2 regions of the Glaciimonas sp. Gout2 genome follow, and region 1 is predicted to be linked to the other one. Evidence: predicted binding sites of a transcription regulator. Region 1 holds the regulator's gene; the other holds the start of a gene.
The links. The regulator sigma-54, encoded in region 1, starts transcription at its own class of promoters, with help from an activator protein. The targets are predictions, from matches to a motif close to TGGCANGNAANCTGCTTT.
Positions count from the first base shown of each region.

Region 2: the regulator sigma-54 is predicted to act here: its motif matches at 1,980-1,997, upstream of QN379_RS08720 (DUF3567 domain-containing protein).

Region 1 covers NZ_JASJXA010000004.1:123,367-128,896, forward strand. The annotation lists gene QN379_RS05155 (deoxyguanosinetriphosphate triphosphohydrolase) at 1-155, shown strand, start outside; gene QN379_RS05160 (DUF4197 domain-containing protein) at 441-1,139, shown strand; gene hpf (ribosome hibernation-promoting factor, HPF/YfiA family) at 1,507-1,860, opposite strand; gene QN379_RS05170 (RNA polymerase factor sigma-54) at 1,994-3,481, opposite strand; gene lptB (LPS export ABC transporter ATP-binding protein) at 3,508-4,260, opposite strand; gene lptA (lipopolysaccharide transport periplasmic protein LptA) at 4,262-4,801, opposite strand; gene lptC (LPS export ABC transporter periplasmic protein LptC) at 4,875-5,477, opposite strand; gene QN379_RS05190 (HAD family hydrolase) at 5,474-5,530, opposite strand, start outside.
Region 2 covers NZ_JASJXA010000009.1:67,614-73,143, forward strand. The annotation lists gene QN379_RS08710 (YifB family Mg chelatase-like AAA ATPase) at 1-952, shown strand, start outside; gene QN379_RS08715 (tRNA-uridine aminocarboxypropyltransferase) at 999-1,634, opposite strand; gene QN379_RS08720 (DUF3567 domain-containing protein) at 2,037-2,294, shown strand; gene QN379_RS08725 (potassium transporter Kup) at 2,563-4,464, opposite strand; gene rsmI (16S rRNA (cytidine(1402)-2'-O)-methyltransferase) at 4,841-5,530, opposite strand, start outside.

The DNA of each region.
Region 1 (5,530 bases):
TACAAGCTGTTACGCAGCAAGGGCTCCCTGATCCACAGGTTGATAGTGTCCAATTGCAAGCGCGTCAAGTCGCCGATTACATCGCGGGGATGACCGATCGTTATGCAATACGTGAACATCGCCGGTTGTTTCTGGTCGATGATGGACATTTATAATCTCCTTTGTTGAATCGCGTTACGTCATTGCGTGATGGCGCAGCAGATATCAATGCGATGATACATAGCAATATACGTTTTGATATCTGAACGTCTTATCGTACTTTCTGTCAATACATGTCGTCGCGTTATTCTCATACGAACATAAAAATGCACCGCTGTTTTTATTGAGTTGGATCAATGGCTGCATTGACAGGATGATCGGCGAAGTGATCAGCTGATGTTTCTTATATATTTTTGCGCGTGTTTTTGTTTGCTTTTTCGTCTTTATAAAAGGGACTTTACATGAAATTTATCTTTCAACCGGCATTACGTTTAGGTCTGGTGATCTCTTTAGTCTCTACCGCCGCGATGGCATTTTCTTTGGCGGATTTGAGCAATCAGGATGCCAACTCAGGACTGAAGGCGGCGCTCAATAAAGGCGCGGACGTTGCAGTTGCCAAGCTGGGCGTCGAAAACGGATTTTTAAATAACGATAAAGTAAAAATCGGATTGCCAGGGATGCTAGAGAAAGCACGACCGCTGCTTAAAATGACAGGGAAGGGCCAACAACTGGATGATCTGGTCGTGTCGATGAATCATGCCGCAGAGTCTGCCGTGCCATTGGCGAAGCCGTTGCTCCTGAATGCGGTGAAATCCATGTCGGTCACGGATGCGAAGAATATTCTGAGTGGCGGCGACACATCGGTAACCGATTTTTTCAGAGAGAAAACTGCCACCCCGTTAGGAGAAAAATTTCTCCCGATAGTAAAGAAAATCACCGACCGTAACGGTGTATCCACACAATACAATTCGACGATGGGATTGGTCAGTAAAACGGGTCTTGTGCCAGGTCAGGCGGCGACTGTTGAAGGCTATGTCACGCAGCGCACCTTGGATGGCTTGTTTTACATGATAGGGGAAGAGGAAAAAGCGATTCGACGTGATCCGATCGGTGCTGGCAGTGCAATTATCGGAAAAGTTTTTGGCGCATTAAAGCAATAGGCTGCGGCATACCATCGTCATGGTATTTTTGATGTGGACCGAATTGGGAAAGTTACGGGTCTGGCGACTTTATGAAAACTCTTTTGAGAGTGACGTTATAAAGCTTCTTGCTTAGTTATTTGTTTTGGCCGCTGTTTGAGGTGTACCCGGTTGCGTTCGAGACATTCGAGACATTCGGCGATGCCTCCGAACACTGCTAAACGATGCAAAGTGTTACGAACATATTCGGGCAGGGCGTGTGTAAGTTATATAATTTTAAAATGACAAAGGGCGCATTAACTGCGCCCTTGCTCATTTGTCAGTATAGTATTTTTCAATTTATTTATTGAGCAATACTTACGTTGACCGCATTAGAGAACCCCGTCCATCACGTTGCTGCGATGGGCAAATCCTCAGGTAGATGCTTGATTGCCGAATGTTGATGATTCTGCAATTTGTCCTTATATTTAATCACTTGTCGATCGAGTTTGTCGATTAACAAATCGATGGCGGCGTAAAGGTCATGCGCAATGCTCTCGGCATGCAGGTCTTTGCCTTTAACGCGCAGATTAATTTCGGCTTTTTGACGCTTTTCTTTCTCTGTGATTTTGTCTACCGTCAGGATCACACTAATATCTATGACCTGATCGAAGTGGCGCTTGATACGCTCCAATTTGCTTAGCACGTGTTCGCGAATGGCGGGAGTTACGTCGAGGTGATGCCCACTAATTGTGAAATTCATACAGCGCTCCTATCAAGTGTGTCGTTGGCGGTTCGGACCTGGACGATTAATTCAGTGTTGAATCACCAATTTATTCATCAACCATAAATCAATCAGTCAGAACACAGCGACGTTTGTGCAAACAAGCAAACAGCTATAAAGATTTACGCAAATTGACCGGCGGAATTCGTAAAGCTTCGCGATATTTTGCGACGGTGCGACGGGCCACTACCATACCTTGTTCCGCGAGCATGTCGGCAATCTTGCTGTCAGAGAAAGGACTTTTAGAATCTTCCGCTCCTATCAGTTGTTTGATTAACGCCCGTATCGCCGTTGAGGAAGCCTCTCCACCTGCCTCTGTAGCAACATGGCTGCCAAAGAAATACTTTAATTCGAACATCCCGTGTGGGGTGAGCATGTATTTCTGAGTAGTTACACGTGAGATAGTACTCTCGTGTAATCCTAGTGTATCAGCTATTTCGCGCAACACAAGAGGTCGCATAGCAACCGCCCCATGTGAGAAAAAATTCCGTTGACGCTCAACAATTGCCTGCGCTACACGCAGTATGGTATCGAAGCGCTGACGCATATTTTTGATCAGCCACTTTGCCTCCTGTAGCTGCGAGTTAAGTGATCCCTCGCTCTTGCCCTGCTTGAGAATGTTGGCATAAAGAGCATTAACTCGAAGCCTTGGCATAACGTCATTGTTGAGCATTACCTGCCAACCATTTTTTGTTTTTCTGACAATTACATCTGGTACGACATAATCTGACGCACCGCCAGCAAAGGTCGCGCCGGGATGAGGATTACATTTTTTGATAATAATTTGTGCCTCGCGCAAATCTTCATCATCACACTCCAGCGCTTTTTTGATTTTATTAAAATCGCGCTGGGCAAATAAGGTCAGATAACCTTCAACGATTGTTAGTGCCAGTCGGCGTGTGACGAACGCTACTTTGGGAAATGCTTTGATTTGCAATGCGAGGCATTCTGACGCGTTGCGTGCTCCGACACCATTTGGGTCGAAGCTTTGGACCATCTTCAAGGCCATCGACAATTCTTCGATCTCGATATCAAGTTGCTCTGGAAGACGTGCAAAAATATCGTCTAGTGATTCCTCCAGGTAGCCGTTTTCATCAAGCGCATCAATGATCAACTCGATCAATGCACGGTCGCGTTGCTGATCAACAGCTTCACGCATTTGTTTGAGCAAATGTTCGCGCAACGTCGATTCGCAGGCTTCTAATTGTGGTCGTGAATCCTCATCATCTGGGGCTTTGGAGGTTCGGGAAACGTCGTCAAAGCTCCATTCGCTGTCAGTATTGCCGTTCTCTTGATTGTTTTCGCCAGACTCAGGGGCTTCACCACCGCCCTCGGGCTCTGTAGGCGAGCTGCTTACTTCGCTGTCACCAGGTGGCGCATCCATTGTTGAGGCGCTGGTACTGATCGCCCCGTCGGCGAGTAATCGCACTGAATTATCCAAAGGATCGTCTAGACGTTCCAGTAACGGATTATCCGAAAGGATGTGTTCGAGTTCCTGATGTAACTCCAACGTAGACAACTGCAACAATCGAATCGATTGCTGCAGTTGCGGGGTTAGCGCCAGATGCTGCGAGGTACGGAGTTGAAGAGATTGTTTCATGGGCGCTAGGGAATCCGTTGAATCCGTTACATGCGGAAATGTTCACCCAGATAAACTCGTCGCACAGATTCATTGGCGATGATGTCGTCTGGACTGCCGCTGGCTAGCACGCTACCTTGGTTGATGATGTATGCCCGGTCACAAATGCCGAGCGTTTCGCGCACATTATGGTCGGTGATCAAGACACCGATGCCGCGCTCTTTAAGGAACCTGACGATACGTTGAATTTCGATAACGGCGATAGGATCAATACCGGCGAACGGCTCATCAAGAAGCACGAAGCGCGGATTAGTGGCTAAAGCGCGGGCGATTTCGACACGTCGTCGTTCACCACCGGATAAAGATAACGCCTGATTTTCTCGCAATTTCTCAATTTGCAATTCTTGCAGCAGCGAATCGAGTTTGTCCGAGATCTCATCTTTAGTCAGTGCGTTGCCGTTTGGCCGCTGCAACTCAAGTACCGCACGAATATTGTCTTCGACCGTTAGCTTGCGAAAAACAGAGGCCTCTTGCGGCAGATAAGACAGACCAAGCACCGCGCGTTGATGAATCGGTAAACGCGAGATGTCAACGCCATCTAAATCAATTGTTCCACCATCCGATGGCACCAGACCGACGATCATATAGAACGAAGTCGTTTTTCCAGCGCCGTTAGGACCAAGCAAGCCGACGACCTCGCCGTTATTTACTTTCAAAGAGACATCGCGGACTACTTGGCGCGCGCCATAACTTTTTTGCAGCCCTTTAACGATCAAGGTGCTTAAATTTGTAGAGGTCATCTTATTTACTCTTCGGCTGGATGACTGCTTTGATGCGGCCCGCGCCAGGTTGACTATTGCCGGAAACATTGTTACTGACCGAGTAGAACTCCACGCGACTATCGTAAGAGATGAATTCGCCGTTTACAACATCGGTGACTTTGGTCCCTTGCAGACGTCGCATTTGCGCTTTCGAAAATAATTTAACGATTTCAGTTTTATCGTCGTACTCAATTCGCTCAGCTTCACCTTCGATCCATAAGTCAGGACCGCCGTCGCGCTTTTGGCGAAACGTGGCTAAGCCACCGGGAGGTGCGTATAAGGTGGCAAATTGATAGCCTGATGGGTCCGTCGTGACGACGACTTTGTTGGCTTTCATGATCAGCGTGCCGCGGGTCAGTATCACCTTGCCGGTGAATATCTTTACTTGTTTTACGTCGTCCAGCGTGAACTGGTCTGCGTCTACGTTGGATGGTTTATCTGCGTCAGCTTTTTCAGCATGGGCACCTGAAATACAAGTCAGTTGCAGCGCGAGTAGGGTTAAAAATAGAATACGTTTCATAAAAATCCTGAAAGGGGATACTGGCACTAAAAGCAACAATGGCTTCAATAGGATTATCCGGTAATCATGTGAGTTATTTAGTCTGCCGCGGTGTTGCGCGATAGGTGCCACGGACATTGTTTAATAGGCGTAATTGCATAGTCGCATTATTGGCATACATACCAACACCGGTCATTTTCGACTGATCGATCGTGATTTCGACCGCTTTGTTGCTTGTCATAATGTCATCATCTGGCAATAGCTGAAGGTACTCGGACTGCAAATGAAGCTTTGACGACTTTGGCGTCGCTGAGCGGTCTGCGTTCACATTGCCGTACATATTCACTTTACTGTTGTTGTCTTCGATTTTGGCAGTATTGGAGCGCAAGGTCATCGGCGGTTGTTGTTTATCAAGGCTACGAATGACGGGAAGAATCACGTCAAATGAATCGTCGGCGGGATTGTGCGTCAGGCGTTGACCTGAGATGTTGTAGCGTGGCTGACCATTAAGTGCGAGTTGCACATAATTAAAATTTTCGACGTAATAATCAGGCGCAACACGCGGCGCACCCGGCAATAATTGCTCTGTATTTTTACGCATCACTTCCATGATCCAGAAACTACCGAGAGTGAGTGCCACACACACCGTCAGCAGCAGCATGAAGCGTAGGCGAAAAGTTGACCGCAGGTTTTTCATGCCGCCTCTATGACGCCGGTCAAATACTGTGCCAAAGCGGCGGCGTACTTGCC
Region 2 (5,530 bases), on a different contig from region 1:
ACGCACGCCGCACTATCTTGATTTCAGCGATGTAAAAGGCCAACTCCAAGCCAAGCGCGCGCTTGAAGTCGCTGCTGCTGGCGGTCATAGCGCGCTGTTAATCGGTCCTCCCGGTACCGGAAAGTCCATGCTGGCCACGCGCTTTGCCGGTATTTTGCCGCCGATGACCGATCAGGAAGCGTTGGAATCAGCAGCCGTGCAATCGTTGACCAGTGGTTTTTCCAGCAGCAGTTGGAAGGTGCGGCCGTATCGTGCGCCGCATCACACGGCGTCTGGCGTGGCGCTGGTTGGTGGTGGTGGTACGCCGCGTCCCGGGGAGATTTCGCTGGCCCATCGTGGCGTATTGTTTTTGGATGAGCTTCCCGAGTTTGACCGGCGGGTTTTAGAGGTTTTACGTGAACCGCTGGAGTCTGGACGCATCACCATTTCCCGCGCTGCCCGTCAGGCGGATTTTCCCGCATGTTTTCAACTAATCGCTGCCATGAATCCCTGTCCGTGCGGTTATCTTGGCCATATATCAAATAAGTGTCGCTGCACGCCTGACAATATCGCGCGATATCAGGACAAAATTTCTGGCCCTTTACTGGACCGGATTGATATGCAGATTCAGGTCGGATCACTACGGCACGATGAGTTAAAAAAACAAGCCGATGGCGAATCGTCGAGCAAGATCGCAGACCGTGTTGCGCAAGCCCATGCGATACAACTGGCGCGACAAGGGAAGGGTAATAATGCGCTGTCGACCAATGATATCGATGCTTTTTGCAAAGCAGATGCAGCGGGCGAACAATTACTGCAAACCGCGATGACGCGTCTTAATTGGTCGGCGCGTGGCTATCATCGCGTGCTAAAAATTGCGCGTACGATTGCGGATCTGGCGGCCTGCGAAAACATCGCGCAAGCGCACGTGGCGGAAGCGATCCAGTATCGTCGGGCGTTGCGAGAGAAATAGCGCTATGTGAAGGTTATAACGCAACAAATGGCAGATTAATATCCGGTTAATCCGGTTGGTTAATAGAACCGTGATTACGCATGTAGGTTTGTGGTCCCATTGCGGTGATTTGCTGATCGATTAACGCTTCAAAAGGAGTAAGTAGCGCGTCAAAATTGCGCGGTGCTTCTATGACATTGAGCGCACAAACAATTGCTTCTAGTGTCGAAACCATGCCGGGCGCGGGTGTTTTACGGACGCGATAGCGCGACTGCAAACCGGCTGGCAGAACGAAGCGCGGCAAGGTGGCTAGCGCGGGATTAACGTGCAGCAGCTTGCGTGCCTTTCGCCAGGTACCATCTAAAACGACGATTAACAATGGTTGGGATGCAAGTGTGTCTTCTGTGTAGACAAGCGGTTGCGCATCGTCGCTGGGGAATAACAGGCAAGTCTGATATTCCGCTTGAGAGATTAGCGCTGGCAATTTCGGAAATACTTCACCGATAAGAAGTTCTGCGTTCACCAATCCCAGCGCTGCCAGACGAGCTGTGTTCAAGGCGTGGTTTGCCTCACTGGGATGTTGCAGAAGCAATATCCGCGTGCGACTTTCGATGCGCGGAATCAATCCGCATAGGCAGTGACTTTGCGGGCGGGCGCACTGCGCGCATCGCATCCGTTTTTTCGTGGTCTCAATGGCATGCATTACTGTCACTTGTTGGTAGGAAAGCTATTTAAATATGAACAAAACAGACAAGTCGTGGAGTTAGGGAACAATAAGTGATCAATACTTATTAAGTCAATTAGCCATTCTGTACCGATACCTTGTGCGCCAAATGAGCGATTGATATATTAATGGCAATTAAAAAGGGTAATAGTTTTAATATTTTGGCAATAACACACCGTTTTGTCACATCTGGTTGCAATTGACGTTAACGTTTTGCATTAAATGCGTGACAAAAATGCCCTAAGGCGTAGTATTGAATTCAGAGGGTTCTATTCATGGTTTTGACTCTGAACAAAAGGAGTGCGCCAAAATATTTACACGATCTGGCTTGAAAACTGCTTATCGATCATCACCTTCTGTCTAACTTTACAGGGAGCGCATATGAACCTGATCTACAACAGTGACCAATACAGCGTCGTCGAATTCGGGGCAGATGAGCATCGGGAAGCGTTACGCTTTGGCGGTTACGAAATTGTCGATAAGTCATTTAAACGTGAAATTTTTATTGCAGGAGCCTTGGCAGAATTCTTTCGTCAAGGCGTGGAAGAACTAATCGCCTCCGAGCCAACTATCGAAGATATCGATGCTTTCCTTGGTAATTACGATGCTTTAATGAGTCAGCCGGTCACTTTGCAATAAGCTGTTTTGGATTTGATGTTCTTTTTTAAGAAATTAAATTGAGTGAATTGAATTTAGTGAATTATGAAGTATGCATCGAAATGATTGGGCTGATAATTGATAATCAATTGATAGCCGCTAATCCATAAACTCAGTAATGCGCTGTTGAATATGCACTCGAAAAGTCAAAAATAAGAAAGGGAGCCATTGGCTCCCTTTCTTATTTAAAACATCTTTTGCTGCAATTGGTCCGATTATCGAAGATCGGACCGATACATAGATGCAAACTTTAAATCTCAACCTTGGTACCCAACTCGACCACACGATTAATAGGGATGTGGAAGAAGTCTGATGGTTTAGCGCCATTGGCATACATCCAGGCGAATAACTTTTCACGCCATAACCACATGCCAGGTAATTTGCTCGGCACGATCGTATCGCGGGCCAGGAAGAACGAGGTGTCCATCAAGTCAAACTCGTGTCCGAATTGTTTATTGGTTAAATTCATGACGGTGTTGACGTCCGGCGCTTCTTTGAAGCCAAACGCGGCGCGCAGCAAATAAACCTCGCCACCCATTTCTTTCAGCGTCAACCGCTTATTGTCGTCAACGTAAGGGATATCCCATATGCTGATCTTCAGGAAGAAAACACGTTTGTGCAAAATCCGATTGTGCTTGAGATTGTGCAGCATCGCAACCGGCACCGTGGCAATATTGCCAGTAAGAAAGACTGCCGTACCATCAACCCGATGTGGTGGATGGGCCAGCAGGCCTTCAATGAACGGTTCAAGCGGAATACCCTCATCCTGACTACGTTCACGCAGCAGCATGCGACCTGAATACCAGGTGATCAGCAGGAAGAAAGTGATCACGCCGAGCAGAATAGTGAACCAGCCACCGTCAGGGATTTTCATCAGGTTGGCAGCGAAGAAACCGAAATCGACGATAAAAATAGCACCGATAATCAGCGCCACGACCAATGGATGCCACTTCCATAACGTGCGCATGACCACCGCTAGGAGCATCGTCGTGATCAGCATTGTGGCGGTCACGGCAACACCATACGCTGCAGCAAGATTGTCTGACTTCTTAAATGCCAGCACGACAGCGACAACCAGCACCAGCAACATCCAGTTGATGACCGGGACGTAAATTTGACCACGCTCATCTTCTGAAGTGTGCAAAATACGCATGCGGGGGACGAAGCCCAACAGAATTGCTTGGCTTGTGAGCGAGAATGCACCGGAAATTACGGCTTGAGAGGCGATCACAGTGGCAAAAGTGGAAAGAATCACCATCGGCAAAAGCAATGCATCCGGGACCATTAGATAGAAAGGATTCGATACCGCGGATGGGTTCACAATCAAGTTAGCGCCCTGGCCGAAATAACATAGCAGCAGACAAGGCATGACGGTATACAGCCAGGCAAAACGGATAGGCCTGACGCCAAAATGTCCCATATCCGCATATAGCGCTTCTACGCCAGTGAGGACCAGCACAACTGAACCGAGTACAACAAACGCAAGTTGCGCATGTTCCACCATAAATTGGAGCGCGTAGTAAGGATTTATCGCAGCCAGAATTTCCGGTGCTTTCAGAATGTTATAAATACCGAGCAGACCGAGGGAGATAAACCACAGCAACATCACCGGACCGAATAGCTTGCCCACTATTGACGTGCCATGTCGCTGGATCAAGAAGAGGACGATGATAATGGCTACGGTTAATGGAATAATGAAATGTGCTAATTGCGGCGCTGCGATGCCAAGACCCTCAACCGCGGATAGCACCGAAATGGCGGGTGTAATCACCACGTCGCCATAAAACATGCATGCACCGAACACGCCAAGCATCATGAGCCATTTGGCCCAGCGCGAGCCGCTTTTGGCGGTGCGTAAAGCGAGTGCCATCAGCGCTAAAACGCCACCCTCGCCATTGTTATCGGCGCGCATCACTAAATAAATGTACTTCAGTGTGACGACGACCATAATCGCCCAAAATAGCATCGAAATGATGCCCATCACTGCGCTGGATGAAAAGGGAATGCCGTGTTCCGGGCTAAAACTCTCCTTTAGTGCATACAACGGGCTTGTGCCAATATCGCCAAACACGACACCCAAAGCACCAAGCGTAATGACATGTAATCGTGCTGAGGTAAAAGGTGTCTTGCTACCGCTTTGCGTATTACTCATGGTTTCTTTCTTATTTATGGCGCCTATATAAACCAGGTTATTAAATGTGTCTTGTGCTTAATATTTGCGTCTGTCCCGTTTTGTTATCTGAAAAATAACGGATTTTACATGCTGTGATGCACTGCACAATTTGCGGGATTCTACGCTTGAACCCGAATACCAACCAGTAACTAGGGTTAAACGTTGCAAAAATACGTCGCCCATCTTGCCAGTATGGCTATAAAAATGTGGATTTTTTATGCAATCCATTAACCTCATAATCATCACAATAAATGACCCCGGGCGAGTATTCAACATGCCGAACGTCCATGATTATGTTGGATTTTTAATCAATAGTTTCTAAATTAACCATGGCATAAGCAAACTTGTTCGCGCATCACAGCTCGGCCTCTTGCGCCCCTTTTTCCTGCGCCCCTTTTAATACCAGCGCCCTGTCATACAAGGCGTTTTTCTTTTGCCCGCTGATTTGCGCTGCCAGCGATGCCGCTTGCTTAACGGATAGTTCTGCCAGCAGAATTTTGAGAATTCGATCGCCTTCCGCACCGTCATCCACTGCCACCGGCGGTGAGTCGATGAGAATGACAAATTCTCCTTTTTGGCGCATGGGATCTGCCGCAAGCCATGTAGGTGCGTCTCCCAAAGGGCAGCGGTGTATGGTCTCGAACAGCTTCGTTAACTCACGCGCCAGAACGATCTGTCTAACTGGGCCAAACGCTTGGACCAACGCATCAACGGTCTCTATGATGCGATGTGGTGCTTCATACAAGACCAGCGTCGCCGCGACGTTGGCCAAACTAGCCAATACCGTTTCTCGTTGACGCGTTTTACTTGGTAAAAAACCTACAAATTGAAATTGATCGTGCAACAGGCCACTAACCGAAAGCGCTGTAATAGCTGCCGATGGTCCTGGCAACGGTAAGGCACGCAAACCAGCTTTTATAACAGCGTCAACGATTCGCGCGCCTGGATCGGAAACTCCAGGCGTACCGGCATCAGAAACCAGTGCGATACGCTCGCCCGCTTGCAGTCTGGCAACGATCTTTTCTGCTGCTTCGTGCTCGTTGTG